Regions from separate parts of the Paenibacillus sp. V4I7 genome, predicted to be linked through region 1. Evidence: a T-box and tRNA genes for the amino acid it is inferred to sense, from the RefSeq annotation. Region 1 holds a T-box; the other regions hold tRNA genes.
What was found. A T-box is a leader RNA that pairs with one kind of tRNA and senses whether it is charged. The one in region 1 lies ahead of QFZ80_RS09455 (arginine--tRNA ligase), so its partner is inferred to be a tRNA-Arg.
Positions count from the first base shown of each region.

Region 2: it has a tRNA-Arg gene. The T-box ahead of QFZ80_RS09455 (arginine--tRNA ligase) is inferred to sense a tRNA for this amino acid. The anticodon was not compared.
Region 3: it has a tRNA-Arg gene. The T-box ahead of QFZ80_RS09455 (arginine--tRNA ligase) is inferred to sense a tRNA for this amino acid. The anticodon was not compared.

Region 1 is NZ_JAUSZD010000002.1:1,847,642-1,857,727, forward strand. It holds gene QFZ80_RS09445 (GDYXXLXY domain-containing protein) at 1-1,500, shown strand, start outside; gene QFZ80_RS09450 (EamA family transporter) at 1,559-2,425, shown strand; T-box leader at 2,474-2,694, shown strand; gene QFZ80_RS09455 (arginine--tRNA ligase) at 2,773-4,659, shown strand; gene QFZ80_RS09460 (hypothetical protein) at 4,845-5,474, shown strand; gene QFZ80_RS09465 (threonine synthase) at 5,558-6,763, opposite strand; gene QFZ80_RS09470 (YheC/YheD family protein) at 6,919-7,665, opposite strand; gene panD (aspartate 1-decarboxylase) at 7,658-8,059, opposite strand; gene QFZ80_RS09480 (sulfite exporter TauE/SafE family protein) at 8,446-9,213, opposite strand; gene QFZ80_RS09485 (MFS transporter) at 9,410-10,086, shown strand, end outside.
Region 2 is NZ_JAUSZD010000002.1:6,341,208-6,351,293, forward strand. It holds gene QFZ80_RS29700 (arylamine N-acetyltransferase family protein) at 21-794, opposite strand; gene QFZ80_RS29705 (hypothetical protein) at 1,006-1,236, shown strand; gene QFZ80_RS29710 (hypothetical protein) at 1,254-1,637, shown strand; gene ade (adenine deaminase) at 1,634-3,427, opposite strand; tRNA gene QFZ80_RS29720 (tRNA-Gly) at 3,766-3,836, opposite strand; tRNA gene QFZ80_RS29725 (tRNA-Pro) at 3,844-3,917, opposite strand; tRNA gene QFZ80_RS29730 (tRNA-Arg) at 3,945-4,021, opposite strand; tRNA gene QFZ80_RS29735 (tRNA-Gly) at 4,031-4,105, opposite strand; tRNA gene QFZ80_RS29740 (tRNA-Leu) at 4,146-4,225, opposite strand; tRNA gene QFZ80_RS29745 (tRNA-Lys) at 4,283-4,358, opposite strand; tRNA gene QFZ80_RS29750 (tRNA-Gln) at 4,369-4,440, opposite strand; tRNA gene QFZ80_RS29755 (tRNA-Tyr) at 4,453-4,534, opposite strand; tRNA gene QFZ80_RS29760 (tRNA-Thr) at 4,610-4,685, opposite strand; tRNA gene QFZ80_RS29765 (tRNA-Asp) at 4,704-4,780, opposite strand; tRNA gene QFZ80_RS29770 (tRNA-Met) at 4,812-4,888, opposite strand; tRNA gene QFZ80_RS29775 (tRNA-Val) at 4,914-4,989, opposite strand; tRNA gene QFZ80_RS29780 (tRNA-Glu) at 5,008-5,082, opposite strand; tRNA gene QFZ80_RS29785 (tRNA-Ser) at 5,103-5,191, opposite strand; tRNA gene QFZ80_RS29790 (tRNA-Met) at 5,202-5,275, opposite strand; tRNA gene QFZ80_RS29795 (tRNA-Ser) at 5,303-5,390, opposite strand; tRNA gene QFZ80_RS29800 (tRNA-Asn) at 5,468-5,540, opposite strand; tRNA gene QFZ80_RS29805 (tRNA-Ala) at 5,544-5,619, opposite strand; tRNA gene QFZ80_RS29810 (tRNA-Ile) at 5,704-5,780, opposite strand; rRNA gene rrf (5S ribosomal RNA) at 5,836-5,952, opposite strand; rRNA gene QFZ80_RS29820 (23S ribosomal RNA) at 6,022-8,940, opposite strand; rRNA gene QFZ80_RS29825 (16S ribosomal RNA) at 9,222-10,086, opposite strand, start outside.
Region 3 is NZ_JAUSZD010000002.1:7,662,851-7,672,936, reverse strand. It holds gene cdaA (diadenylate cyclase CdaA) at 1-749, opposite strand, end outside; gene QFZ80_RS36025 (zf-HC2 domain-containing protein) at 937-1,542, opposite strand; gene sigW (RNA polymerase sigma factor SigW) at 1,612-2,208, opposite strand; gene QFZ80_RS36015 (DMT family transporter) at 2,301-3,170, opposite strand; gene ppc (phosphoenolpyruvate carboxylase) at 3,292-6,078, opposite strand; tRNA gene QFZ80_RS36005 (tRNA-Gly) at 6,368-6,438, opposite strand; tRNA gene QFZ80_RS36000 (tRNA-Pro) at 6,446-6,519, opposite strand; tRNA gene QFZ80_RS35995 (tRNA-Arg) at 6,543-6,619, opposite strand; tRNA gene QFZ80_RS35990 (tRNA-Gly) at 6,629-6,703, opposite strand; tRNA gene QFZ80_RS35985 (tRNA-Leu) at 6,743-6,822, opposite strand; tRNA gene QFZ80_RS35980 (tRNA-Lys) at 6,842-6,914, opposite strand; tRNA gene QFZ80_RS35975 (tRNA-Gln) at 6,925-6,996, opposite strand; tRNA gene QFZ80_RS35970 (tRNA-Thr) at 7,005-7,077, opposite strand; tRNA gene QFZ80_RS35965 (tRNA-Val) at 7,090-7,165, opposite strand; tRNA gene QFZ80_RS35960 (tRNA-Glu) at 7,184-7,258, opposite strand; tRNA gene QFZ80_RS35955 (tRNA-Thr) at 7,276-7,351, opposite strand; tRNA gene QFZ80_RS35950 (tRNA-Asn) at 7,354-7,429, opposite strand; rRNA gene rrf (5S ribosomal RNA) at 7,435-7,551, opposite strand; rRNA gene QFZ80_RS35940 (23S ribosomal RNA) at 7,621-10,086, opposite strand, start outside.

The sequences.
Region 1 (10,086 bases):
ATTATCCAGCATTATAACGAGTTGTTTTTCATTGCCAGCTTGTTGTTTATTATCTTGTTCATCTTTGCGAATGTAAAGTTCATGAACTTTATTCGTTCTTGGAATCCTGCATCCAAGCATTTGGATCCGGAAAATCACTCAGATCTAGAAGCTTCGGATCAAGCAAAGCCGGATGGCGATTTTACCAAATGGGTCGTCCGTGTTCTCACTGTATCAGTCATCATTATTGGTTCGATTCTGGGAAGCTTGACGATCATTGGGATCGTTACAGTTGTACTAGGATTTGATGAACCGGAGAATGTATTGATAGGTTTTGGTTTTGTCACTGTCATTGCGATGATCATAGCGAAAAAACTAAATGCATTAGTGCGATACACGATTCTCATTAGTGGACTGCTGCTTGGCGCGGGAGCGGCTGTTTTTACGGAAAATGTTCCTATTCTCTTGGTTTTCCTTGCTCTTACGGTTGCAGCTTTTATCTACATTACTGGTTTGGTACATCGCATATTCTTCTTTCTTGCTGCCGTCATAATTGCTGCGTTCGTACTAATCAATTGGATCGATAGCGGCATTATAGTCCTTACAGTGCTTACCAGCTTATTATTCCTTATGTTTGCCTTTGGTCAGGTTATAGCAAATGCGGGAGTCAGACAGCCTATTCTTTACAGCAGTTTTCCTTCATTTCTGTTAACTTTATTCGCCTTAACCTTTATAGCGGAGTCATCTTGGTATTATATAGCAAATGTGCTGTTCTTTATCGTCGTTGTTCTCGCTTTGGTCATTAGTAGACAACTGAATATCAAATGGATTTATACTTGGTCAATGGGCTTCTGGATTGCTTTCCTGGTATACAAATATTACTATCTGGCCTGGAAGCTTCTGCATAAATCGATTAGCTTCGCCATTATCGGGATTCTGATCCTTGCCTTTACGGTTTGGTATGAAAAAAGACATCGCTTGGAAGCAAGTGAACAACCAGATGTTACTTCTACTTATGCGATGAATCGCTGGATTATTGCACTTCTTGTTCTGCTGCAAGTCATGGCAATGTCCTTACAAATTGGTAAAAGTGAGTGGCTGCTCGCTCACGGACAGCTGATTAAGCTGCAGCTTGAACCGCTTGATCCACGTTCTCTTATTCAGGGTGATTATGTGCGTTTACGCTATACGATATCTGAGCCGCCTCTATTTGCAGATAAAAATGATGATGCAAATTCTAAGGGGAAAATGACAGTCGTTCTCGCTCCGAACCTGGCGACAGGTGTTTACGAATACCGCCGCGTGTATACCAAAGGGGAAACATTAGCTCCGGGAGAGGTTCGCTTGAATGGAAAGAAAAACGGTTATGAAGGTATGGAGTTCGGCATTGAGACTTATTTCATTCCGGAAGGAACAGGTCGTATTTATGAACGGGATGCCAAATTTGCTGAAGTAAAAGTTTCTGCTGGCGGCGATGCGATCCTTGTTCGATTATTGTTACAACCAAGTGTTGTCCAATAAAGATTATTGTGGTAAAATTACCCGATCTTTGCTTAAAAGAAAGGGGTACCCTGTTCTCATGTGGCTTATATTTTCAGTACTTGCAGCTGTCAGTTTCGGGCTGCGTGGTATTCTATATCATTGGACCAGTCAACAATCGCTGAATCGGAATGTGCTGCTCTGCGGCACATTTTTTATGGGGGCGCTCGTCAGCATTTGCTGCGCCCTTATTACCCAGCAAGAGTGGACGGTGTCTGCTCTGATTGGTGTTCAAATGGGATTGTTCTCCTTTGGAGCCAATGCCAGTATGTTTAAAGGCTTTGCGGTTGGCAAAGCCTCATTAGTTGCCATCCTCACCGGATTACCATCGGTCGTTGTGGTCTTCGTCGCATTTCTACTTTGGGATGAACGACTCAATTTATGGCAATTCTTTGCCTTCATTGTGATCGTTGTAGGTATCTTATTCGTCCGTTACTCGAATGATATCACATTAAAGAATCTGCAAGGAGCCGGATGGGGAGTGCTTGCTTTGTTTCTTTTTGCGGGGAATGATTTGTCTAGCAAATGGACAACCATCGTTTCTGCGCCGTTGTTTCCAACGCTATTTTTTATGTTTGTGACTGGGACATGCTGTTTCGGATTATGGTGGTTGAAGGACAGGTCAAAGGATAAAGGAAAAGAAGCTGCACCAGCCAGTTGGACCGAACGTAGAACTTTCCTGATTGGAATGGTCATCGGGATTACAAATGTCATTGGTATGGTCTTTATTATTCATGCGTTCGATCAGGGGAAAACAGGGTTAGTTTCCGCGGTCGTTGCACTTAATGTATTGATAGTCTTATTGTATACACGGTTTGTTCTGAGGGACAAATTCTCAAAAATGGAGCAATCCGGCTTAGCTTTAGCATTCATTGGCATTATGATGATGAAATTAGTTGGATCTTGACAACACATTATTATTGCTGTAATATTCAGTAAATTCTTAATTTCATAAGCAACATTGGTGAACAGGACAGTAATTCTTGTCGGACAGTCGCAGCGAGCCGGAGAAGGTGGGAACCGGTACGAATGTCAAGAGTGAAGCGGGCCTGGGAAATGGTCTTCCGATAGTACGATGTAGGGAGATTCGGCATAAGCCGTTATCGTTGGAGTGGTTAAACCAGTGGTTTAACACTTAGAGTGGTACCGCGGGAATGAACAGCTCTCGTCTCTTATTGTAGAGACGGGGGCTTTTTTGCATTTTCCTGCCAAAACATTCGCAGTTACGCACTAACCTATTAGGAGGAATATTCCATGATTCAACAGCTTCTAACGAATGAAATCAAGCTTCATGTAGATGTTTTATTTCAAGAGTACGGAATTGAACAGCCTGCGACTCTGAAAATCTTGACGGAGCACCCCGCTCATCCTGAGCACGGGGATTACAGCACGAATGTAGCTATGCTTTTAGCAAAAATAGTTCGTAAAGCTCCTTTGCAAATCGCGCAAGAGCTTCAACAGCGCATAGAAAAGAGCGGGTGTGTTCAAAGCTTATTCGCCAAAGTGGCTGCGGTGCCGCCAGGGTTTCTGAACTTTTATGTTAATTGGGACACCTGGTCTTCTGGTCATTATGGTGCTGCCAAAGGGCTTGTTGACCAAAGAAACAAAACAAAAGTTTTGATCGAGCATACGTCAATCAACCCCAATAAAGCTGCTCATGTTGGCCATTTGAGAAATTCATGTATCGGTGATTCGTTGTCACGCATGCTCTCGCAAGCAGGCTATCAGGTGGAGGTGCATAACTATATCGATGATCTGGGGAATCAATTAGCGGATACCGTGGTGGGCATTCTTCATACACAAACAGAAGAGACTTTTCATCGATTTGGCGATTTTTGTTGGGAGACCTACGCGAAGGTGAATCAGGCTTACAAAGTGCAGCCGGAGCTTGTAGAGCAGCGTTCTACAGTTCTTCATGCGCTAGAGAGCGGGCATTCTAATCTTGCATGGATGGGTGCTTTGGTGGCGGAAAGGATCGTTCGCGAGCAGTTGGATGAAATGAAGCAATTCGGCATTCACTACGATGTGCTGGTTTGGGAAAGCAGTATTGTGAGAGCGGGATTTTGGGATACAACCTTCGAGTTGTTGAGCCAAACGGATATGTTTCATAAGGTGACGGATGGGAAATTAGCAGGCTGCTGGGTACTGAAGAATCTAGAAGAAGGGGTTGTTGCAGCTGGAGAAAGCACGGATTATCAAGGGGATAAAGTGCTCGTTCGTTCCAATGGTATATTAACGTATACAGCGAAGGATATAGCCTATCATCTATGGAAATTCGGTGTGCTGTCGAATGATTTTGTATATAAAAAATGGGAGGATGGACTATGGTCCACAGCTTCCCAGGGCAGAAAGAAATCGATAGGGCAAGCAGATGTCGTCATTAATGTCATTGATTATCGTCAGCAATACCCGCAAGAGATGGTTAAGCTAGCTCTAGAAGTACTGGGCTATGAGCAGCAGGCGAGTCAGCTTAAGCACGTGAGCTATGGGGTTGTTTCCTTAAGCCCGGAAACTGCAGCAGGACTAGGTATTGATATTTCGGATGGCAAAAGCTCCTATGCGATGTCTGGGCGCCAAGGGATTGGAATTAAAGTCGCGGACCTGTTAGATCACATGGAGAGAGTCATTGACGCTAAACGTACAAGAAAAGCGGGGATTTCCAGCAGATCAATAGCTGCGGCTGCGATCCGTTATTATTTGTTGAAATATCAGCTGCAAACGGAAGTTATTTTTGACTTGGAACATGCGACGGAAATTACCGGGAACACGGGCGTCTACTTGCTTTATGCCTACACAAGAGCAAACAGTATTTTGGACAAAGCGAAGAAAGATACTCGACTGCAAAGGATGGAAGCAAAGTTCGATGGGAATCTTTTGGAAGAACAGGAATACCACCTATTGAGGCACGCTGCCTATTGGCCCGAAACACTGGAAACGGCCACTAAGCAATTGGCGCCGAGCATACTCTGTCATTATGCTTTTGAGCTAGCTTCGCTTTTTAACCATTTCTACAGTGTTTGTCCGGTTTTAAAAGGTAGTGAAGAACGCATTGCCCATCGCCTTTGGATCACGCAAGCGTATAAACAGACCATGCATCAGGTACTGGAAGTACTTGGTATGCCGACGCCAAAACGATTGTAACCGGAAAAGCGATCGCATTTACCCTATGCACTCGCCGAGACACTGTCACTCTTGCGCATACCTCGGAAGTCGGCGTTGTTCGCATTCGTCCTTAAAAATGCAACATAAGCTTTCTGATCTTGATCAAATGCGGTACAATAGGGATATTCGTGCCAATTTGAATGATTCAGGAGGCTTTAACCACAATGACAGAAAAAGATATCGACACACAAGCTCCAGTAGATAACGAACAAGATCAAGAACGCGAACAGGCTCAGATCATTATGACTTGGTTTCAGCACATTCAAGAAGTAATGAAAGAACAATTTCCCGAATATGAAGTAGATGGACAAATCGGCAATAATCCGACTTATGGTCCAATGTTTGCTTTCACACTTAAAAATGATGAAAAGTCCACATCATGCGGATTTTTCTTAAATGAAATTATGAGAAACTTCCAAACGAATCCGAATGCGGGGCTGTGGTTATCGTCCTTCTTCGTAGACTTGCTGAGAAGCCCGGAAAATCATCCGCTGCCGAATCCTCCACAATCGGAAGATGAAGCCAAAGAACTGCTGGATAAACACATTGTTCCTTATTGTGCGGCTACCGTGCGAGAAGAATTCCCTGATCAAAAGATCTATGTGGACTTGGAGCTTCATGAGGAGCATGGTCCAGTCCTAGAGGCTGGATTCGTAGCTGTTGAAGACGGCAATAATACGTGTGCGCTTCCGCTGCAATATTTAATGACGTTATATTTATTGAATCGTGACCCGGCAGAGCCTTTAATTCAAGCGATGTATCGGTTGTATGAAGAAAATAATTTAGGTCAATAAAATTTAGAACTAAACAGCCAGGAGGGCTTCCTCCTGGCTGTTTAGTTTGATTTTAGGGAGCTTATAGCGGAATAGTTACCTATCTACAAACGGCGATAATCCTCATAGCTTCTAATAATAGGAAGTGCAGAGATGGAACCAAACTTCACATATTTCATCGCGTGCGACGTGTTAAAAAGCACAACGGAATCGCTCGGACGCAGCCATCCGCTATCGCAGAGGGCGAGCAGACCTGCCCAAGTTGCCGAGCCTTCGGGGGAGGAGGAGATGCCCAATGAGCCCAAGGTATGCGTGGCTTCGGCAATTTGGCTCTTGGAGAGAGCGATGGCTGTGCCGCCGCTTTGTTCCACAATCGACAGGATGAACGCCAAGTCTGGCGGATTCGGTACGCGCATACCTGTCGGACTAGCTTCTACTCCGGCAGCTTGGGCACTTTTAGCTTGGCTGCAGGCTATGCCATCTACAATTGGCTGGCATCCCTCTTCCTGCACGCAGACGAATCTTGGCATGGGACCGTCAATCCAGCGGAGTGCTTTGAGCTCCTGGTAAGCTTTCCACATGCCAATAATACCGGAGCCGCCGCCGGTTGGATAGATGATAACGTCGGGGAACGTCCAACCAAGTTGTTCGGCGAGCTCAAGTCCCATTGTTTTCTTGCCTTCTACACGTCCGGGCTCCTTCAATGTGCCGACGTTAACCCAGCCTTGATCTTGTTTACCCGCTTCAATGATTGCTGCTGCATCATGAATGAAGCCGTCGACGAGGAAGGTGGCAGCTCCATATAACGGACATTCGTCCACGATTAATGGCGGGCAATCCATGGGGATAAAGACAGATGCCTCGATCCCTGCACGCCCTGCATAAGCGGCTAATGCGCCCGCGGCATTTCCATTGGATGGAACGGCCGCTTTCGTCGCTCCTGCTTCCTTGAGCAAGGAAACAGCGACGGAGAAGCCCCTCGACTTAAAGCTCCCCGTAGGGTTCTGCTCTTCTCTCTTGATCCATAACCGTTTAATAGGCAGCTTCTGCTCCCATTCCTGCATGCGCAAGAGTGGCGTCCAGCCTTCGCCTAAGGTGACGATACAATCAGGGTTACTCACTGGAAGCAATTCTTTATATCTCCACATCGATGGGTAGCGTGTTTGTAATGCTTCCTTCGTTAACGTTCTAGCTATGTGCTCCAAGTCGTAATCGACCAATAAAGTGCCACCGCAGTCGCATTTCATTTCTTGATAGCGAAAAGGGAGCCTTGCAGAACATCGTGAGCAATAAAGCCCCAATCGGTTCATCTCCGGGCCTCCTCAAAGTTTTCAATAGGAAAACTATCGTAGTTTTAATTTGAGTTTTGCTATTGCAAACTCTTATTTAGACTATTACCAAGAGGAGAAGAAGGAAACGGCTTGTGTCTTTTGATTTATTTTATTTTCGAACTTATTTCTCCGATTCATTTATTTGGTTTGCTTTTGTGAAATGACTTTATCTTGTGGAATATCGACTTATCCTTCAGTTTCAAAAATAGCTCAAGCATAGGAGCAAAATTAACCTCAATAATCCAAACATTTCCCTCTTTGTCAAAAGCCATATCAATCCCCATCGTACGCACCCAAGGATAGAAAGGACCTAATTTCTGAGCGGCTTGCAAAGCAACTTTATCGAGCTGTGAGAGGAGGTCGGCAGCCGGCATCGTTTTGAGCACCGAATTTTTGAGCGCATGCTCCACCGATACAACCTTGCCGCTGCTCATACGAATATTCGTTACGATAAAGCCCTTTCCGGCCACTTTGGCTAGTTTACCGGTCACTTCCCAAGGCGAATTTAGGCGGCGCTGCACCATGACTCTGAGATCAAAGGGCCGGTCATTCACCGTGGCAAGCGGAATTCGCTCCTGAATGATGTTATTCTTGCCCGCTTTCTTTTTGATATAGGCGTTTAATTGGGTATGCTCTGTAAAATTTTTCTTTGTAGCGCCATCCTGCACCTCATATGTGGAAGAATCCATCTTTTTGATCCGAATGACACCATTGCCCCCATAGCTCCCAGTCGGTTTAATGATGACCTCACCGTATTTTTTTATCATGCGCCAGAAAGAGCTCTCTCTCAGCCAGGCTGTTTCTGGAAGATTCACATGAAGTTTAGACGATTTCCGCAGCAGCTTATATTTGGTCCATTTGCTTGTGTTTAGTTTATTCATTGAATTTCGCTTCTTGCTTGAGAATAACTAGATCATGTTCTTCAACCCGGAGCAGTTGATTGCGTTCATCAACGAAAACCACTTGAGGTTTGAGGTTGTTAATTTCTGTTTCATTCATAAGTCCCATACTAAGAATAATTACGAGATCGCCTGGAGCAAAAAGATGGGCAGGGGGACCATTCAAACCGATCTTGCCGCAGCCTTCCGGCGCAGGTATCGCATATGTTTTCCACCTGGTGGCGTTTCGCAGGCTTGTGACTTGAACCATTTCATAGGGTAAAATATTCGCTTTGCGCATCAATAAACCGTCTATGGTAATGCTTCCCACGTAATCCAAATCGGCTTCCGTTACCGTCGCACGGTGGATCTTCCCTTTACACATTAGTCGCTGCATATGCAGTAGCTCCTTTATCATCACATAAGGTATTCATCACAAAGTATGACTAAGGTCGGCATCCTGGTGTAGGTTAGAAGCCTATTTCCAACGAAAAATGGGTAAATGCCACGTTGAATTATGGCTGTGATATACTAATTAAACGATTATATGTAAACCTTGGGTAGATGGGAGTGAAAAGTTCTGCAGCCTATTCTGGTTATGAGGACAGAAGCAGAGGGTTCAACTAGTGCGGTCAATGCTGCTAGGAGCGGATATTTCCCGGGGAACCGCACAAAACGACAGGATATGAGTACAACAAGAAGCATCCGATTAAGCTTACTCGGATGCTTCTTTGTATGGATGACCGGTTCAATGGAAAATAAAAACAGAGCCTCAGCTGCGCTTCATCCTATTAATTTAATGCCGCTAATTAATATCAGACTTGCAATAATTGTGCGCAGAATATTGGTCGGTGCCTTGGTGGATAGCATGCTGCCGATAATGACGCCGGGAATGGAACCGATGAGAAGATTGAGGACGAGTGTATAATTCACATTCCCCATACTTGCGTGCAGAATACCTGCTGTTGTCGCAAGGAAGAAAGCGTGAGCGATGTCTGTTCCTACGAGCTGAGCAGGGATCATACGGAAAAAGTAAAGCATCGCAATGGCATACAGGGAGCCAGATCCAATGGATGTAAGCCCGACAACGAAACCCAGTACAGCACCAATTGTGATGGTTAGTCCTCGTTTCTCCTCCAAAGATTTGAGCTGCCAGCGATTTTCTTTGATCTTGTGGCCGAAGAAAACCTTAAACAAGGTTGCAATCGCTACTAGAATCAAGACATAACCAAGGGCATGCTTAATAATGATCTCCTGATTATGAAAGAACGAATTGAATAATTTCAAAACAATAACGGCTGCGATTACACCTGGAATACTACCCATAGCTAACATTTTAACCAGCTTGAAATCAATCGTTTTCTGCCGCCAATGCTGAATCGTGCCAAAAAGCTTTGTAATCGAATTATAAAGAAGGTCTGTTCCCACGGCAATTGAAGGATGAATACCAATCAGGATCAAAATAGGGGTGAGCAGCGAAGCTCCGCCTACACCAGTCAATCCGACCATAAAACCAACCAATACACCCATAAATAAAACTGTTAAAGTCATGTTGTCATGTCCCCAATCTAATTACCCACTAACCATATTGGATTAATTTTATTACAGAGAAAAGCATTATGTAAAGGAAATTTTTTAACTTGCTTATTATTTGACTTCATCATGCGCTGAGCATGCTATTCATCCATTCTGGAATCAGTTACAATATATGGATGTGAAAAAATCAGCATGTAGGGAGGGGACATCCATGAGAAATCGAACAACGGTTATGGTGAGTATTGTTTTGGCGGTATTAGTGTCGTCTATCGATACCACGATTGCGAATACCACCATGCCGATTATAGTGAAAGAAATTGGTGGCAATGACCTGTATGCATGGGCATTTACCTCTTATATGGTCCTTTCTACTGTACTAGCTCCACTAGCAGGCAGACTTTCTGACCTATTTGGGCGGAAACGTATCTTTGCAGCAGGTATACTTCTGTTTCTTTTCGGATCTGTTCTTTGCGGTTTATCTCAGAGCATGCTGCAGCTGATCCTGTTCAGAGCCATTCAAGGGATTGGTGCAGGGGTGATGATGCCTTTTCCTGCCATCATTGCGGGAGATATTTATCCAGTGGAGCAGCGAGGTAAAGTTCAAGCGTATTTTACCGGGATGTGGGGGTTATCTGCGATTTTAGCGCCTCTACTGGGCACGTTCTTCGTTACCTACCTGAGCTGGCGGTGGATTTTTTTCGTCAATATACCGGTATGTATCATTGCACTTCTTGCCTTGCAGCCGTATAAGGAAGTGTATCAACCGAAGAAAGCAGTGGTCGATTATGGCGGAGCTATTTTGTTTGCCTGTGGAATATCCTTATTGCTGCTTACAACAGCAGTTGAGCATTATAGCTACATCTATGGTGCGCTAGGGGGGATATTTAT
Region 2 (10,086 bases), 4.5 Mb from region 1:
GTACTTGACTATATGAATGATTAATCTAGATGAATACCAAAATGTTCTTGCAAGGCCGCTTTATACGCTTCTTCGGTCTGCGGAGTGAAAGTCCTTACCCCCGCGGAAGTAAAGATGCGAAATTCTCGGCCCGCCAGTGTATTCCGTCCCTCAAGGGTACGCATGGCTACCATTGGGCTTTTGGTAAATATCGAATCCGGGGCGTTCTCACACCAGAAGGTCGCAAAGGTGAAATCCTTCGGCAGCTGAGGTTCCTCCGTAAACGAGTAAATGCGGTTCCATTCCTTGTTCTTCTGCTCACATAGCATCCAACCATAATAGGCATCGCGCTCGAGACGGTAGCACTCTCCGCCTTGATGCTGTTCATGACCCTCGATCCATGCGATGGGCCTGCGCGGGACAATTCCGCCTACTCCGACATCACACAAATAAGTCGTGCCTTCTGCTTCTACCTTCAGGACGTGATGACGTCGTTTCGGTGGTATGTTCGGCTCGTCGCGCCAAAATCGAGCAACCAAGTCTGTGACCGGGTAGCCAAGCTCTCGCAGCAGCCAGCCGAATAAAGCGTTCAGCTCGAAGCAGTACCCACCGCGCCCACGTACGACAATCTTTTGATATACATCCTGAGGATCCAACGATAAAGCTGTGCGGTTCATAATGTCCAAATTTTCGTATGGAACCGTGTGCAGATGACACTCCTGAAGGTCCGCCAATGTCTTAGCGCTGCCATCGAGCGATCCTTCAAACCTCATGCGCTCCAGATAGGTCTGAATCTGACTATTTTTACTGTACATGTTGAACACTCCATCCTTATTTTTTTCATAGATAGACAAGTTCGTGAGATTTAACAACAATAACCTTTTAAAAATACCATCATTACCCTATTTCTGCCTTAAATTCAACGTGAACTCTTCATAAAAGCTTACAAAACGACAACGGTTTTCGAGCGACATTTTAGTTCAAATCCGTTAATCTATGAAAAAAGATTCATAGGAGGACTAATTTATGATTCAAAACTTAGAGCTATGCGTAACTGGATTGTTAATTATCTCCATCATGTTTCATCTTTTTATAGATATAATCAAAAAGAATAAAATCATTACCTATCCCATTCAAGAAGAGGAATCTATCCAAGTTGTTTACCCACAGTACATCGACTGCAGCCGGAACATTATGCATTCACTTCTTTCCAAAGATTATCTTTTTACGGATGGGCAGCTTAGTGAGATTCATTAATTTAAGGAGGCTGTACGGTGTCAAACAAGGTAATCAGTGATGAAGAGTTGATGTTGCTGCTGTCTCCCACTTGTACTAACGAAGAAAATGAGCAATCAGATAAACCGAAGCTCACCATGAAATTATTATATGAGCTTATAAAAAAGCTAAAGCAAGAGAACATGGTGCTCTCCAAGCGTGTAGACGAATTTGAACAGCAATTAGTATTGTTACATCAGATTCGTGATGAGGTGGCCACCACCCTTGATCTGCCTATGCTCGAGGAAGCCGGAATAACAGTCGGGATGGAAGCAGAGCTCGATTCCGGCCTCCCGCAAACCATCCAAACCTCCCGCGCCGAACGTCATCCTTCCAAAAAGAGGAGGACGTCCTTTTGGACCTATTTATTTCGTCCCACTTAACCAATTTCCACTTCAATTAGCTTGAACTGCGTTACATCGACAACCCCTCGGTTTGAAATCCGAATTTCTGGAATAACGGGTAAGGCAATTAATGAGAATGTCATAAACGGGGCGTTCAACGGACAGCCAATTTGTTTCCACGCTTTCTCGAGCTCAGCAACCTCTTTAACGACTTCAAGCAATGATTTATCTGACATGAGGCCTGCGATGGTCATCGGTACTTGAGCCAGCACTTTACTGTTCTCTACAACAATCATACCGCCTCCCATTTTGACAAGCTCATTAGCAGCCAAAGCCATATCCTGTTCATTAATCCCCATAACAATTAGATTATGACTGTCATGCGCCACTGTAGATGCTACTGCACCCGCCTTCAATTGAAAGCCATGCGTAAAACCAAGTGAAATTTGACCCGTTCCACGGTGTCGCTCGATACAGGCGAGACGGATAATATCCTGCTCTACATCTGGTTGGATGATCCCTTCTTCAACACCTAGAGCTGCAGTCATTTTCTCTGTTCTTGCACTGTTTTCAATAATGCGGATGACATTGACTTGCGTCTTATCCTGATTACTTCGACTTACAAGCTTGAAGTCCTCTGCCGTAAGCTCGCGCTTAACGTTCATGGAATTACGGATGTGTTCGGGATAGACGAAATCGGGGAAATCAACCGTAAGCTTGCCATTATCAAAAACAACTTGACCGTCGGTAATGACCGTGGAAGGCTCGACCTTCTGTAAATCATCCAGTAATAAAATGTCAGCATATTTACCGGGAGTAATACTGCCCAAATCTTGCTCCATTTTAAAATAACGGGCCACATTAATCGTTACCATTTGAATCGCAGTTACAGGGTCGACACCCTCTTCGATTGCGCGGCAAACCACATGATTGAGATGCCCTTTCTCCACCAACGTTTGCGGACTTACATCATCCGTGACGAGCGAAATATTGGCCGTGTTGACCTTATCTTCGGTTACCACCTTAATGACCTCTTTGACATCATGCCAGGCCGAACCTTCACGAATCATAAGGTGCATCCCCATGCGGACTTTGTGAAGACCTTGTTCCCTAGTTACGGTTTCATGATCAGATGTCACGCCCGATGCCATATAAGCCTGCAGCATACGATCATCATCACTCGGAAAATGTCCTGTGACCGTTTTACCACTCTTGATTGTTTCTTCAATCTCCCCGCACATTTTCGGATCACCGTAAACGACACCAGGAAAATTCATGACTTCGCCTAGTCCGACCACGTTGTCCCACTGCAATCCCTCTTTAATATCGGTTACTTCTAAGCTTGCACCTGCATCTTCCAAGCCGTTAGTCGCTGGTACGCAGGATGGGAAAGTCGTAAAAACTTTAAGAGGCAGCTGCTGCCCCTCTTCGTGCATCAGCCTTACACCTTCTGTTCCAAACACATTGGCAATTTCATGTGGGTCCATAAAAATCCCCGTTGTTCCTTTGGCTAATGCCGCTTTGGCAAACTCGGTAACGGAAAGCATAGTGCTTTCAACATGCATATGACCATCTAATAAGCCTGGAGACATATACTTCCCTGTGGCATCGATAATGACCGTTTGAGCCCCAATGGTATGGTCTGCATTCCCTACATAGGCAATTCTCCCAGCAGCAACAGCAACATCCATATGCTCAATTAATTCACCAGAATACACATTGACGAGTGTTCCATTCTTAATGACTACATCGGAAAATACTTCGCCTATTGCAACCTTAGCTAGCGTTCTGCTCACTTCAACTAGTTTATTTCTTTTATTTAGCATCATGGGTTTTGTACTCCTTTATGTATGTAAATTAATTAACCTATTCCGATCCGGTGACAAGCGTCACAACCCCTGAACATCGGTTCACATGCATTACTTGTATCACTTCTCCATTAAATTTACCATGAAAGAGGTTTATCTCAAGGGTTACATGCTACAGCAGAGGATTCCTCATTTCTATTTATTAAATTATACGGAGCTAATGTAATTCAGATGCAGGTTATCATCGAGGCATAGTTCTATGACATCACCGGTGATGGGGGCACTCCAAATTAAAATTTGAGTTCACAGAGTTCCTGTACAAACGAAAAAGACCACCCGAAGGTGATCTTTTTCTGTGAAGCGGGCGGCGGGAATCGAACCCGCGCGATCAGCTTGGAAGGCTGAAGTTCTACCATTAAACTACGCCCGCGTGTTTATCGGGACGACACGATTTGAACATGCGACCCCCTGCTCCCAAAGCAGGTGCTCTACCAAGCTGAGCTACGTCCCGAAAGTAATATGTATTTCTAATAAAAAATGGCGCGCCCTGAGAGATTCGAACTCCCGACCTTTTGATTCGTAGTCAAATACTCTATCCAGCTGAGCTAAGGGCGCTTAATTAAATGGAGCGGAAGACGGGGATCGAACCCGCGACCCTCGCCTTGGCAAGGCGATGCTCTACCGCTGAGCCACTTCCGCATGGGTACCTCCAGGAGTATGAATACTGCTGAGGATTTGATGCGCGTAGAGGGACTTGAACCCCCACGGTCGCCCGCTAGATCCTAAGTCTAGTGCGTCTGCCAATTCCGCCATACGCGCATGTTGTAAATAAGGCAATCTGAGAGACTTTAGTCTACGCCTAAAGATCCCTATATATGGTGAGTCATGTAGGATTCGAACCTACGACACCCTGATTAAAAGTCAGGTGCTCTACCAACTGAGCTAATGACTCAAGTGAAGAACTGGGGATCAAGGATTTGAACCTTGGCATGACGGAGTCAAAGTCCGTTGCCTTACCGCTTGGCTAATCCCCAACGTAGATTGGATGGAGGCTGATGGATTCGAACCACCGAACTCGAAGAGAGCAGATTTACAGTCTGCCGTGTTTAGCCACTTCACTAAGCCTCCACATATAAAGCCTTACCGAGCCCAAAAAAAGTATTAGCGTTGCTATAAAGCTTATCTTCACTTTTTTGGGAATTGTGGTGCCGTCGAGAGGACTTGAACCCCCAACCTACTGATTACAAGTCAGTTGCTCTACCAGTTGAGCTACAACGGCATATTCATTCATAAAAAATGGCGGAGCTGACGGGATTCGAACCCGCGGTCTCCTGCGTGACAGGCAGGCATGTTAGGCCACTACACCACAGCTCCACACTATGAAAACAACACTCAGTAAAGAGTTTGGTTGCGGGGGCAGGATTTGAACCTGCGGCCTTCGGGTTATGAGCCCGACGAGCTACCGGGCTGCTCCACCCCGCGACATGACTAGCCAGATATTAAAATATGGTGGAGGCTGACGGGATCGAACCGCCGACCCTCTGCTTGTAAGGCAGATGCTCTCCCAGCTGAGCTAAGCCTCCATGGGATATGAAGATTATTGGTGACCCGTAGGGGACTCGAACCCCTGTTACCTCCGTGAAAGGGAGGTGTCTTAACCACTTGACCAACGGGCCAAACTTAAAAAATTTACCTACGGAGAGAGAGGGATTCGAACCCTCGCACCACTTACGCAGTCTAACCCCTTAGCAGAGGGTCCCCTTATAGCCACTTGGGTATCTCTCCAATTTATCAGTAGCGGCAGAGGGGCTCGAACCCCCGACCTTACGGGTATGAACCGTACGCTCTAGCCAGCTGAGCTACGCCGCCATATTGTCTTTCCTTTATCTAAAGAAACGGAGAAGGAGGGATTCGAACCCTCGAGACGCTTGTGACGCCTACACGATTTCCAATCGTGCTCCTTCGGCCGCTCGGACACTTCTCCACGAATGTGTTTATTGGGGCCCCCAAAAAGTAATAGGAATATGCTACAAAGCATCACTTCACTTCTTGGGGGTTTGACTCCCCGAACAGGACTCGAACCTGTGACAACTCGATTAACAGTCGAGTGCTCTACCAACTGAGCTATCAGGGAAAATGGTGGAGCCAAGCGGGATCGAACCGCTGACCTCCTGCTTGCAAGGCAGGCGCTCTCCCAGCTGAGCTATGGCCCCATATTAGTGAGACTGATTTCATCAAAGATCCCTATATTACCCCAAAAAATTTCCGTGGACCCCGATACTAACTATGAAGTTAATTGGTGGGCCCTAGTGGACTCGAACCACCGACCTCACCCTTATCAGGGGTGCGCTCTAACCAGCTGAGCTAAGGGCCCTAATGTGTAAAACAGTGTACAGGGCGGCAAAAAAAATACCCACTAGGGGTATTCTGCTTGGCAACGTTCTACTCTCCCAGAACCCTGCGGTTCAAGTACCATCGACGCTGGAGGGCTTAACGGTCGTGTTCGAGATGGGAACGCGTGGGTCCCCTCCGCCATCATCACCAAACAGTCAAAGCGTGGTTTGCGCCTTGAAAACTAGATACGAAACTTGCGTAAAGTTAGAATTTTAGGTTTATTGGTTAAGCCCTCGACCGATTAGTATTCGTCAGCTGCATGCATTGCTGCACTTCCACCTCGAACCTATCAACCTCGTCGTCTACAAGGGGTCTTACATACTGGGAAATCTCATCTTGAGGGGGGCTTCGCGCTTAGATGCTTTCAGCGCTTATCCCCTCCGTACATAGCTACCCAGCGATGCCTCTGGCGAGACAACTGGTACACCAGCGGTACGTCCATCCCGGTCCTCTCGTACTAAGGACAGCTCCTCTCAAATTTCCTACGCCCGCGACAGATAGGGACCGAACTGTCTCACGACGTTCTGAACCCAGCTCGCGTACCGCTTTAATGGGCGAACAGCCCAACCCTTGGGACCTACTTCAGCCCCAGGATGCGATGAGCCGACATCGAGGTGCCAAACCTCCCCGTCGATGTGGACTCTTGGGGGAGATAAGCCTGTTATCCCCAGGGTAGCTTTTATCCGTTGAGCGATGGCCCTTCCATTCGGTACCACCGGATCACTAAGTCCGACTTTCGTCCCTGCTCGACTTGTAGGTCTCGCAGTCAAGCTCCCTTATGCCTTTGCACTCTGCGAATGATTTCCAACCATTCTGAGGGAACCTTTAAACGCCTCCGTTACATTTTAGGAGGCGACCGCCCCAGTCAAACTGCCCACCTGACACTGTCCCCATACCGGATCACGGTACCAGGTTAGAACTCCGATACGATCAGGGTGGTATCCCAACGATGCCTCCACCCAAGCTGGCGCTCAGGCTTCAAAGGCTCCCACCTATCCTGTACAGATCGTACCAAAGTCCAATATCAAGCTGCAGTAAAGCTCCATGGGGTCTTTCCGTCTTGTCGCGGGTAACCTGCATCTTCACAGGTATTAAAATTTCACCGGATCTCTCGTTGAGACAGCGCCCAAGTCGTTACGCCATTCGTGCGGGTCAGAATTTACCTGACAAGGAATTTCGCTACCTTAGGACCGTTATAGTTACGGCCGCCGTTTACTGGGGCTTCAATTCATAGCTTCGGAACCGAGGTCCCTAACCACTCCTCTTAACCTTCCAGCACCGGGCAGGCGTCAGCCCGTATACTTCGCCTTGCGGCTTCGCACAGACCTGTGTTTTTGCTAAACAGTCGCTTGGGCCTTTTCACTGCGGCCCCCTCGGGCTATTCACCCTACCGAGGCACCCCTTCTCCCGAAGTTACGGGGTCATTTTGCCGAGTTCCTTAACGAGAGTTCTTCCGCGCGCCTTAGAATTCTCTTCTCACCCACCTGTGTCGGTTTGCGGTACGGGCACCTTCGCCTGGCTAGAAGCTTTTCTTGGCAGTGTGAACTCATGACCTTCGGTACTTAAATTTCCCTCCCCATCACAGCCCAGCCTTACGATGTGCGGATTTGCCTACACATCAGCCTCACTGCTTGGACGAGCATCCATCAGCTCGCGTCACTATCCTTCTGCGTCACTCCATCGCTCATAACGGCTACGGTGGTACAGGAATTTCCACCTGTTGTCCATCGACTACGCCTTTCGGCCTCGCCTTAGGTCCCGACTTACCCTGAGCGGACGAGCCTTCCTCAGGAACCCTTAGGTTTTCGGCGGATCAGATTCTCACTGATCTTTTCGTTACTTATACCGGCATTCTCACTTGTATGCGCTCCACCTGTCCTTACGGTCAGAATTCAACGTACATACAACGCTCCCCTACCCATGCACTAAAGTGCAAGCCATAGCTTCGGTGGCGTGTTTAGCCCCGTTACATTTTCGGCGCAGAGTCACTCGACCAGTGAGCTATTACGCACTCTTTCAATGGTGGCTGCTTCTAAGCCAACATCCTGGTTGTCTGTGCAACTCCACATCCTTTCCCACTTAACACACACTTGGGGACCTTAGCTGATGGTCTGGGCTGTTTCCCTTTTGACAATGGATCTTAGCACTCACTGTCTGACTCCCGGATTTAAGTTTGTGGCATTCAGAGTTTGACTGGACTTGGTAACCCTTGGCGGGCCCCGCACCCAATCAGTGCTTTACCTCCACAACTCAACATCCGAGGCTAGCCCTAAAGCTATTTCGGGGAGAACCAGCTATCTCCGAGTTCGATTGGAATTTCTCCGCTACCCCCACCTCATCCCCGCATTTTTCAACATGCGTGGGTTCGGGCCTCCAGTGAGTGTTACCTCACCTTCACCCTGGACAGGGGTAGATCACACGGTTTCGGGTCTACGTCCACGTACTAAAGCGCCCTATTCAGACTCGCTTTCGCTGCGGCTCCGTCTTTTCAACTTAACCTCGCACGGGAACGTAACTCGCCGGTTCATTCTACAAAAGGCACGCCATCACCCATATAGAGGGCTCTGACTTCTTGTAAGCACACGGTTTCAGGTTCTTTTTCACTCCGCTTCCGCGGTGCTTTTCACCTTTCCCTCACGGTACTGCTTCACTATCGGTCACTAGGGAGTATTTAGCCTTGGCAGATGGTCCTGCCGGATTCCGACGGGGTTTCACGTGACCCGCCGTACTCAGGATACCTCTAGGGGTTTCGTTCGATTTTGGCTACAGGGCTTTTACCTTCTATGCCGGACCTTTCCAGATCACTTCGCCTACCGAACTAACCCCACAACGAGGTCCTACAACCCCAAGGAGCAAGCTCCTTGGTTTGGGCTATTCCGCTTTCGCTCGCCGCTACTGACGGAATCACTTTTGTTTTCTTTTCCTCCAGGTACTTAGATGTTTCAGTTCCCTGGGTATGCCTCCAATGCAGCTATGTATTCACTGCATGGTAACTGCGCATTACCACAGCTGGGTTCCCCCATTCGGACATCCCCGGATCAAAGCCTGCTTACGGCTCCCCGAGGCATTTCGTCGTTCGCCACGTCCTTCTTCGGCTCCTAGTGCCTAGGCATCCTCCGTGTGCTCTTTCTAGCTTAACCATTTATAGGGATCTTTAGCGTTAGCTAAAGTCTCTCCTAAGCTGAAAAAACTTTAAAGATTTTTGCAAGATTCGTTAGAATCAAGCAACCTAAGTTCTTACTTTACGTTTTGTTTCGTTATCTAGTTTTCAAGGAACAACTGTAATGCTTTTGAAAGATTGCTCTTTCAAAACTGAACACGAGTGAATAAGCGATTTGTGTGAACAATGAGAGACTTTGATCTACGATCAAAGATCCCTATATATCACTTGACTGATCTTATCAAGACCGAGTCTCCATAGAAAGGAGGTGATCCAGCCGCACCTTCCGATACGGCTACCTTGTTACGACTTCACCCCAATCATCTACCCCACCTTCGGCGGCTGGCTCCCTTGCGGGTTACCCCACCGACTTCGGGTGTTGTAAACTCTCGTGGTGTGACGGGCGGTGTGTACAAGACCCGGGAACGTATTCACCGCGGCATGCTGATCCGCGATTACTAGCAATTCCGACTTCATGCAGGCGAGTTGCAGCCTGCAATCCGAACTGAGATCGGCTTATAAGGATTGGCTCCACCTCGCGGCTTCGCTTCCCGTTGTACCGACCATTGTAGTACGTGTGTAGCCCAGGTCATAAGGGGCATGATGATTTGACGTCATCCCCACCTTCCTCCGGTTTGTCACCGGCAGTCATCTTAGAGTGCCCACCCACAGTGCTGGCAACTAAGATCAAGGGTTGCGCTCGTTGCGGGACTTAACCCAACATCTCACGACACGAGCTGACGACAACCATGCACCACCTGTCTCCAATGCTCCGAAGAGGGCACCTATCTCTAGGTGTTACATCGGGATGTCAAGACCTGGTAAGGTTCTTCGCGTTGCTTCGAATTAAACCACATACTCCACTGCTTGTGCGGGTCCCCGTCAATTCCTTTGAGTTTCACTCTTGCGAGCGTACTCCCCAGGCGGCATACTTACTGTGTTAACTTCGGCACCGAGGAATCGAATCCCCAACACCTAGTATGCATCGTTTACGGCGTGGACTACCAGGGTATCTAATCCTGTTTGCTCCCCACGCTTTCGCGCCTCAGCGTCAGTTATAGGCCAGAAAGTCGCCTTCGCCACTGGTGTTCCTCCACATCTCTACGCATTTCACCGCTACACGTGG
Region 3 (10,086 bases), 5.8 Mb from region 1:
AGTTCTTCGAACAATTTGGCAATCAAAGATTCCTCTTTAATGTCCCGTACGATATGACCATTTATTGTGAGCGAGATTTGCCCGGTCTCTTCCGAAACAATGATACACATCCCATCTGAAACCTCACTCATCCCAATGGCCGCACGATGCCGTGTACCAAGCTCTTTACTGATAAAGGGATTCTCAGACAAGGGTAAATAACAACCAGCAGCCATTAATTGGCCTTGTCGAATGATTACAGCGCCATCGTGAAGCGGCGTATTCGGTATGAAAATATTAATCAACAGCTCCGCGCTGATCTTACTCTCTATCGCAATACCGGACTCGACATAATCAGTTAGACCAGTCTCTTTCTCGAAAACAATCAAGGCCCCTATCTTTCTTTTGGCCAAATAATTCGCAGCACGTATCACTTCACTAATCCGCTTATTAACATCTTGATCTTCTTCCGTAGAAGATCGGCTGAATAGTTTCCCCCGGCCCAACTGCTCCAATGCCCGCCTTAGCTCCGGTTGAAAAATAATAATGACCCCAAGAACCCCGAACGTAAAGGTCTGGTTCATCATCCATTGCAGCGTACTGAGCTGAAACCAAATACTAAATACCCATGTAATGACGACAACAAGGATACCCTTCATAAGTTGAATAGCCCTTGTCCCTCGCACCAACAGGATTAGTTTATAAATCACATAGCTAACGATCAGAATATCAACGATATCCTTAGCCGAGATGCTCGTGAGTAAGTCCATTTATTATTCTCCCCCAGCGACTGAACACAATGATCTCTCTATAATAGAATCATAACATAAACCCAGATATACTTCTATTTTTCTCTCTTCACAAGACGTTATCAAATCGAGTTTGGTTCATTTTATTCGTATAGGAAGACAAAAAAAGTCCTCCTCTGGCAGAAAGCCATTTGGAAGACGTTTCAAGCTAATGCGAGAGCATTCCCACGAACTCGCCTAATTTATACCAAACCCAGCCCAATGCTTCATCGACTTGCGTGACGTGCCCAGAGATATGCGCGGTTGACGCTAGATTGAGAGAACCATCAATAACGATTAAGTTTCCTGTTACTTCGCCTTCAACTTTCAGTTTCCCCCGCTGAACAACAAGATCACCTTTTACCGTATGCCCTTGCGGTACAGTAACTGTATTACCCTCAATCACAACGTCCTGAAGGTTACTTCCCTTCACCATCAAATTCGTATCATCATTCCACATGGACATGAAGCTTCCGAACATGACAGTAGCGAAAACAACAGCTACCGATACAGCAGGATGCTTGCGAATGAAGTCCATCCAGGAATTGCGCTTCTTCACTGGAGGCAGTCCGCTCATGATTTGTGCAGTTAACGTTTCAGATACTCTAACGGGAGGCAGCATTCTAACCATCGCATCCGTTTTCTCCAATTGTCTGAAGAGCGCATGACATGCTTGGCAGGATATCAAATGCTCCTTCAATCGCTGAGAATCGGATCCTTGCAAATCACCGTCGAGATATTCATGTATGAGCGGGAGGGCTTCTTTACAATTCATGATTCAGCCACCCCTTTCTTAGACTTTTGCATGTTGTGGTATACCATACGTTTGAATTCCAAATATGTTTCACATATGAACAGGATTTGTGTAGCCAACTTGATCCTCCTGCTCTAACCTTTTACGCAAGTACTCCCGCCCACGGTGTACACGTGTTTTGATCGTTGTAACTGGCATATCAAGTACGTCGCTTATCTCCTGCAAAGACATATCGTGCAGATATCTCAGAATCACAACGGATTTATATTTTTCAGGTAACGTTTCAATAGCCTGGCGTATCTGTTCCTGTGTTTCGGAGACAATCACTTGCTTCTCAGGTGTATCCTCATGACTTGGGAGCATGGCATAATAATCATTGCCCTCTCCATCTGGCATCTCCGCATCAAGCGAGTAAGTGTTCTTTCTTCGACGCAGCTTATCGATACACAGATTCGTCCCTATACGGAAAATCCAAGTCGAAAACTTCTGATTCTCATCGTATCGGTGCAGATTGGTATATACCCGCAAGAACGTCTCCTGCACAGCATCCTCGGCTTCTTGCTTATTATTCAGCATACGGTAAGCCAAATGAAAGATCTTGTCCTTATAGAGCTCCACAAGCTCTGCAAAAGCATTCCGATCCCCATTCCTGGCCAGCTTAGCCAGACGTGCTTCTACAAAGTTCAATTCTATTTCCTCCGGCTTCTCGACAATTCGAATCTTAATATAGGGACCTTTAATCGTAGGATTAAAGTCTCTCTGCTATACATACGTAGAAATTATGATTTGTTTTCAGAAATAATTATGCCTCCTATGATCAGTCCCATCCCTAACCATTGTAACCCATTTACCGGCTCTCCTATAAGTAGATGAGCAGCAATAACGGCCACTGGCAGTTCAACCGATCCAAGCATAGCGGAAAGAGTACTACCGATTCGCGGAATTCCTATATTAAATGATACCGTAGGTACAACCTGCCCCAAGAAGCCCAACAAAAGTCCCCATAACAGCAGCGTACTTCCATTCTCATGTACAAAGACCGTCGGAGGATACAGGATATACATCACAGGCATCGCCGCGGTAAGCATAATAGCCGAATTCATAAGAGGAGGCAGGGCACTAATCACTTGTCCAGTAAAAAAGAGGAATATGCTGTACGTCAAAGCCGACAACAATCCATACAAAATTCCCAGGAAACTAAATTGTTCCCAGTTCGTCTCAAACACATTTACGGCGAGTAATGTACCCACCAAAATTAAGACAATCGCTATGCTTTCTGCCTTTTTTGGAAGCCTTCGTTTCACAATACAATCCATGGCAATTGTCATCCAAGTGAACTGAAACAGAAGAATAATTGATAAAGAAGCATTCAACTCTTTTAAAGCAATATTGAAAAAGACCGTCGTTAAAGCCAATCCAAAAATACCTATCAAACCAAGCTTAATCCAAGGACCCTTAAAGGGATTGACCCACGATTTTTTGTGAAAAAGAATCAACATCCATACAAACAAAGTACCCATAGTCATTTGTGCCGGTGTAATTTGCCCTTCTGTAAATCCTTGATCATATGCCATCTTGATAAAAGAGGAAAGCAAGCCATAGCTTGACGCCCCAATAATGACAAGGACCATTGCTAACCATCGCCCCATGTTGATGTACAACCCCCGTCTATGGGCAATATGTATAAGGACAGGAAAAGTCGAGCTGCCTACGTTATACGTGGCCCCCGACTTTATCATCCTGTATCTTACTTTTACGCTCTAAGTTTTATCAGCCCGTATTTCTAAGCCCAGCGGCTATTCCGTTAATCGTAAGCAGCACTTCACGAAGCAGGATAGCATCATCCTCGTTATTCTCACGTAATGCACGAAGTTCAGTAAGCAGTTCTACCTGCATATAGCTCAACGGATCTACATAGGGATTACGCAGACGAATGGACTCCTGAATAACAGGAACATTATCCAAAATCTCTTGCTGACCCGTAATTTGTAAAATAATAGACGAAGTCAGTTCATATTCTTCCCTAATGAGATTGAAGATACGCTCTGCTATTGCAGATTCTTTGACCAGGTTGCCGTATTCCTTCGCAATTTGAAGGTCTGCTTTGGCAAGAGCCATTTGCAAATTATCAATCATCGTCTGGAAGAACGACCAATTCTCATACATTTCTTTCAAAGTTTCTAAGTTCGCCGCTTTTCCTTGATAAAAGCTTTGGAGACCCGAACCTGCCGCGTACCAAGCCGGAAGCAAATACCTAGTTTGGGTCCAAGAGAATACCCAAGGAATCGCACGCAAATCTTCGAATTTATCGCTGTTTTTACGTTTGGATGGTCGTGAACCGATATTCAGCTCGCCAATCTCTGGAAGCGGTGTGGATTCTTTGAAGAACGTCAAGAAGTCTTCGTCTCGGAAAATGAGATCCTGATACTTCGTCTGAGCTTGTTCCGAAATACCACGCATAATGTTCTCCCACTTGTCTTCCAGTGGATTTCTTTGCGGAGAACGGGATAATTTGGATGCCGTAATTAAGGCAAAAGTTGCTTGCTCCAAGCTGCGGTAAGCAATACCTTGCAAGGAATAACGGGAGGATAATACTTCGCCTTGCTCCGTAATCTTAATGCCGCCACCAAGCGTTTCAACCGGCTGAGCCAGAATGCTGCGGTTAAGCGGCATACCGCCACGACCAAGTGCTCCGCCACGGCCATGGAAAAACTTCAGTTTCACGCCATATTGTTTAGCAGCTTCCGTAATATCCTGGAGCGCCATACGAAGCTCCCAGTTCGCTGTAATCACTCCGCCGTCCTTATTACTGTCTGAGTAACCCAGCATAATCTCATGAAGCTGTGTCACAGGGTCAAGGCTAGCTTTGTAAGCAGGGATCGCTAACAACGTGCTCATAATGCCAGGAGCCGCATGCAGGTCATCAATCGTCTCAAAAAGAGGTACTGACTGAAGCGTACTTGTCACGCTGCCATCGCTCTCTTTGCGATATAATCCAGCCTCTTTCGCAAAGACTACAACCTCCAAGAGGTCACTTGCTCCTTGCGTCATACTGATGAGATAACTATTAATACAGTTGCGACCGAATTCCTTCTGTGCTTTGCCCACAGTACGATAAACATCTATACACTCTTGTGTGCTTTCAGAGTAATCTAAATACGTAGATGTAATTGGTCTTGGATCATTCAGTACATCCGTTAAGAGACTGATTTTCTCCTCTTCCGATAGCTTACTGTAATCACTCGTGATGCCCATTTTCGCCAAAACCTCAGTCATCGCGTTCTCATGTTCTTTACTGTGCTGTCTGATATCCAGTGCAGCCAAGTGGAAGCCGAACAGCTCAACCTGACGAATAAGCTTTTTAATATATTTATCAGCTACATAGTCAGCAAAATGCATCCTCAAGCTAACCTCGATGATTTTCAAATCACTAATAAACTCTTCGGGATTGTTGTATTTCTGGCTTGTAGGAACATTCGGATTGCCAGTGTTATGAACCTTCTCAATCATATAAGTCGTCTTAATGCGATATGGTTCCTTCTCATTACGCCAAACGTCCTGTATATTTCCCATAGCCTCACGGTCACATTGAATAGATTCAATTAGATCGTCACTAACGTTCACAATGCTTTTACTAAAGCTCATATGCTCAAGTGTTTCTTTGAGAACTTCTTCATACTTCTGCAAAGCCAGTTGACGATGCAAACCTAGTGTTTCCCAAGTTACATTCGCTCTGACCGATGGGTTACCGTCACGGTCTCCACCAATCCATGAGCCGAATTTTAAGAATGACGGCACGTGCCATGAGTCTTGTGGGTAATATTTATTTAAACAACGCTCAAGCTCATGATAGATCTCTGGAAGTACATCAAATAAAGTTTCGTCAAAATAATACATACCATTACGAACTTCATCAATAACCGTTGGTTTCCGATCACGAAGCTCGTCCGTCTGCCAAAGATTAAGAACCTCTCCAAGAAGCTTCTCACGCAATTGCTCACGCTCGCGATAAGTCAGCATAGGGTTATCGAGTTTCATCATATCTTCGGAAATGCGCAGATTAATATCAAGCACAGCTCTACGCATAGCTTCTGTCGGATGTGCTGTCATTACTAGTTCCAAAGAGATAGCTTTCAGAATTTCTTGAACCTCTGCATAAGGAATATGATTGTTCTTTAACTCTTGCACAATACTCTCTATGGAACCTGGCTGCACGGATTCACCGGAGGAACGCTCGTAATCTCTTTTACGACGGATCCGGTGGTTCTGCTCAGCAATATTAACAAGTTGGAAGTAAATAGCGAATGCGCGAATCACTTGATGACGAATTTCCGGATCCAAGGAAGAGATCGTTTTCTTGAATTCATCATATATCTCAATTACATAGTGTGCTCTTAAAGACTTACTCATCTCACGAATTCTCTCGACAACATCAAGCAGATCATTCCCGCCTTGATGAACCAGAACTTCACCTAGTATGTGGCCCAAGAAGCGTACGTCCCTGCGCAGCAGGTTATTCGTTGCTTGCTTCTGAAGGACAATATCATTCTCTAACATAACTCTCCACCTCATCTATTCACTATGTTGCATTAATGCTTCTCTCTACAAAAGCCAGATGCTATAAAAACTCATTTCAGAATATTTTACCACAATCCGCCCTCGGCACATAGTATTAAAATAAAAAAAAGCCACGCTAGAGCGTGGTAATTTATGTATTACGTCATTTGCAACCTATACAAATTCACAGAACGAGCCCCTGTTAGTTCTCCTCATTCCAATTCGATGAGTTCTTTATATTCCACTTCAAATGAAAAAAGACCACCCGAAGGTGATCTTTTTTTCTGAAAGCGGGCGGCGGGAATCGAACCCGCGCGATCAGCTTGGAAGGCTGAAGTTCTACCATTAAACTACGCCCGCGTGTCTATCGGGACGACACGATTTGAACATGCGACCCCCTGCTCCCAAAGCAGGTGCTCTACCAAGCTGAGCTACGTCCCGATAAGGTAATAACATATGAAAGATGGCGCGCCCTGAGAGATTCGAACTCCCGACCTTTTGATTCGTAGTCAAATACTCTATCCAGCTGAGCTAAGGGCGCTTAATTAAATGGAGCGGAAGACGGGGATCGAACCCGCGACCCTCGCCTTGGCAAGGCGATGCTCTACCGCTGAGCCACTTCCGCATGGGTACCTCAGGAGTATAAATACTGCTGAGGATTTGATGCGCGTAGAGGGACTTGAACCCCCACGGTCACCCGCTAGATCCTAAGTCTAGTGCGTCTGCCAATTCCGCCATACGCGCATGCTGTAAATAAGGCAAGTGAGTCATGTAGGATTCGAACCTACGACACCCTGATTAAAAGTCAGGTGCTCTACCAACTGAGCTAATGACTCAAGTGAAGAACTGGGGATCAAGGATTTGAACCTTGGCATGACGGAGTCAAAGTCCGTTGCCTTACCGCTTGGCTAATCCCCATCAGAACATGCCGTCGAGAGGACTTGAACCCCCAACCTACTGATTACAAGTCAGTTGCTCTACCAGTTGAGCTACAACGGCGTATGAAGTTAATGGTGGAGGCTGACGGGATCGAACCGCCGACCCTCTGCTTGTAAGGCAGATGCTCTCCCAGCTGAGCTAAGCCTCCATGGGATATGAAGATTATTGGTGACCCGTAGGGGACTCGAACCCCTGTTACCTCCGTGAAAGGGAGGTGTCTTAACCACTTGACCAACGGGCCTTAATCATAAAATTAACTGGAGCTTCCAACCGGAATCGAACCGGTGACCTCATCCTTACCATGGATGCACTCTACCGACTGAGCTATGGAAGCATTGGCTCCCCGAACAGGACTCGAACCTGTGACAACTCGATTAACAGTCGAGTGCTCTACCAACTGAGCTATCAGGGAAAACTGCTTGGCAACGTTCTACTCTCCCAGAACCCTGCGGTTCAAGTACCATCGACGCTGGAGGGCTTAACGGTCGTGTTCGAGATGGGAACGCGTGGGTCCCCTCCGCCATCATCACCAAACAGTCAAAGCGTGTTTGCGCCTTGAAAACTAGATACGAAACTTGCGTAAAGTAAGATTACTTAGGAATTTTGGTTAAGCCCTCGACCGATTAGTATTCGTCAGCTGCATGCATTGCTGCACTTCCACCTCGAACCTATCAACCTCGTCGTCTACAAGGGGTCTTACATACTGGGAAATCTCATCTTGAGGGGGGCTTCGCGCTTAGATGCTTTCAGCGCTTATCCCCTCCGTACATAGCTACCCAGCGATGCCTCTGGCGAGACAACTGGTACACCAGCGGTACGTCCATCCCGGTCCTCTCGTACTAAGGACAGCTCCTCTCAAATTTCCTACGCCCGCGACAGATAGGGACCGAACTGTCTCACGACGTTCTGAACCCAGCTCGCGTACCGCTTTAATGGGCGAACAGCCCAACCCTTGGGACCTACTTCAGCCCCAGGATGCGATGAGCCGACATCGAGGTGCCAAACCTCCCCGTCGATGTGGACTCTTGGGGGAGATAAGCCTGTTATCCCCAGGGTAGCTTTTATCCGTTGAGCGATGGCCCTTCCATTCGGTACCACCGGATCACTAAGTCCGACTTTCGTCCCTGCTCGACTTGTAGGTCTCGCAGTCAAGCTCCCTTATGCCTTTGCACTCTGCGAATGATTTCCAACCATTCTGAGGGAACCTTTAAACGCCTCCGTTACATTTTAGGAGGCGACCGCCCCAGTCAAACTGCCCACCTGACACTGTCCCCATACCGGATCACGGTACCAGGTTAGAACTCCGATACGATCAGGGTGGTATCCCAACGATGCCTCCACCCAAGCTGGCGCTCAGGCTTCAAAGGCTCCCACCTATCCTGTACAGATCGTACCAAAGTCCAATATCAAGCTGCAGTAAAGCTCCATGGGGTCTTTCCGTCTTGTCGCGGGTAACCTGCATCTTCACAGGTATTAAAATTTCACCGGATCTCTCGTTGAGACAGCGCCCAAGTCGTTACGCCATTCGTGCGGGTCAGAATTTACCTGACAAGGAATTTCGCTACCTTAGGACCGTTATAGTTACGGCCGCCGTTTACTGGGGCTTCAATTCATAGCTTCGGGCTTGCGCCCTAACCACTCCTCTTAACCTTCCAGCACCGGGCAGGCGTCAGCCCGTATACTTCGCCTTGCGGCTTCGCACAGACCTGTGTTTTTGCTAAACAGTCGCTTGGGCCTTTTCACTGCGGCCCCCTCGGGCTATTCACCCTACCGAGGCACCCCTTCTCCCGAAGTTACGGGGTCATTTTGCCGAGTTCCTTAACGAGAGTTCTTCCGCGCGCCTTAGAATTCTCTTCTCACCCACCTGTGTCGGTTTGCGGTACGGGCACCTTCGCCTGGCTAGAAGCTTTTCTTGGCAGTGTGAACTCATGACCTTCGGTACTTAAATTTCCCTCCCCATCACAGCCCAGCCTTAACGATGTGCGGATTTGCCTACACATCAGCCTCACTGCTTGGACGAGCATCCATCAGCTCGCGTCACTATCCTTCTGCGTCACTCCATTGCTCATAACGGCTACGGTGGTACAGGAATTTCCACCTGTTGTCCATCGACTACGCCTTTCGGCCTCGCCTTAGGTCCCGACTTACCCTGAGCGGACGAGCCTTCCTCAGGAACCCTTAGGTTTTCGGCGGATCAGATTCTCACTGATCTTTTCGTTACTTATACCGGCATTCTCACTTGTATGCGCTCCACCTGTCCTTACGGTCAGAATTCTACGTACATACAACGCTCCCCTACCCATGCACTAAAGTGCAAGCCATAGCTTCGGTGGCGTGTTTAGCCCCGTTACATTTTCGGCGCAGAGTCACTCGACCAGTGAGCTATTACGCACTCTTTCAATGGTGGCTGCTTCTAAGCCAACATCCTGGTTGTCTGTGCAACTCCACATCCTTTCCCACTTAACACACACTTGGGGACCTTAGCTGATGGTCTGGGCTGTTTCCCTTTTGACAATGGATCTTAGCACTCACTGTCTGACTCCCGGATTTAAGTTTGTGGCATTCAGAGTTTGACTGGACTTGGTAACCCTTGGCGGGCCCCGCACCCAATCAGTGCTTTACCTCCACAACTCAACATCCGAGGCTAGCCCTAAAGCTATTTCGGGGAGAACCAGCTATCTCCGAGTTCGATTGGAATTTCTCCGCTACCCCCACCTCATCCCCGCATTTTTCAACATGCGTGGGTTCGGGCCTCCAGTGAGTGTTACCTCACCTTCACCCTGGACAGGGGTAGATCACACGGTTTCGGGTCTACGTCCACGTACTAAAGCGCCCTATTCAGACTCGCTTTCGCTGCGGCTCCGTCTTTTCAACTTAACCTCGCACGGGAACGTAACTCGCCGGTTCATTCTACAAAAGGCACGCCATCACCCATATAGAGGGCTCTGACTTCTTGTAAGCACACGGTTTCAGGTTCTTTTTCACTCCGCTTCCGCGGTGCTTTTCACCTTTCCCTCACGGTACTGCTTCACTATCGGTCACTAGGGAGTATTTAGCCTTGGCAGATGG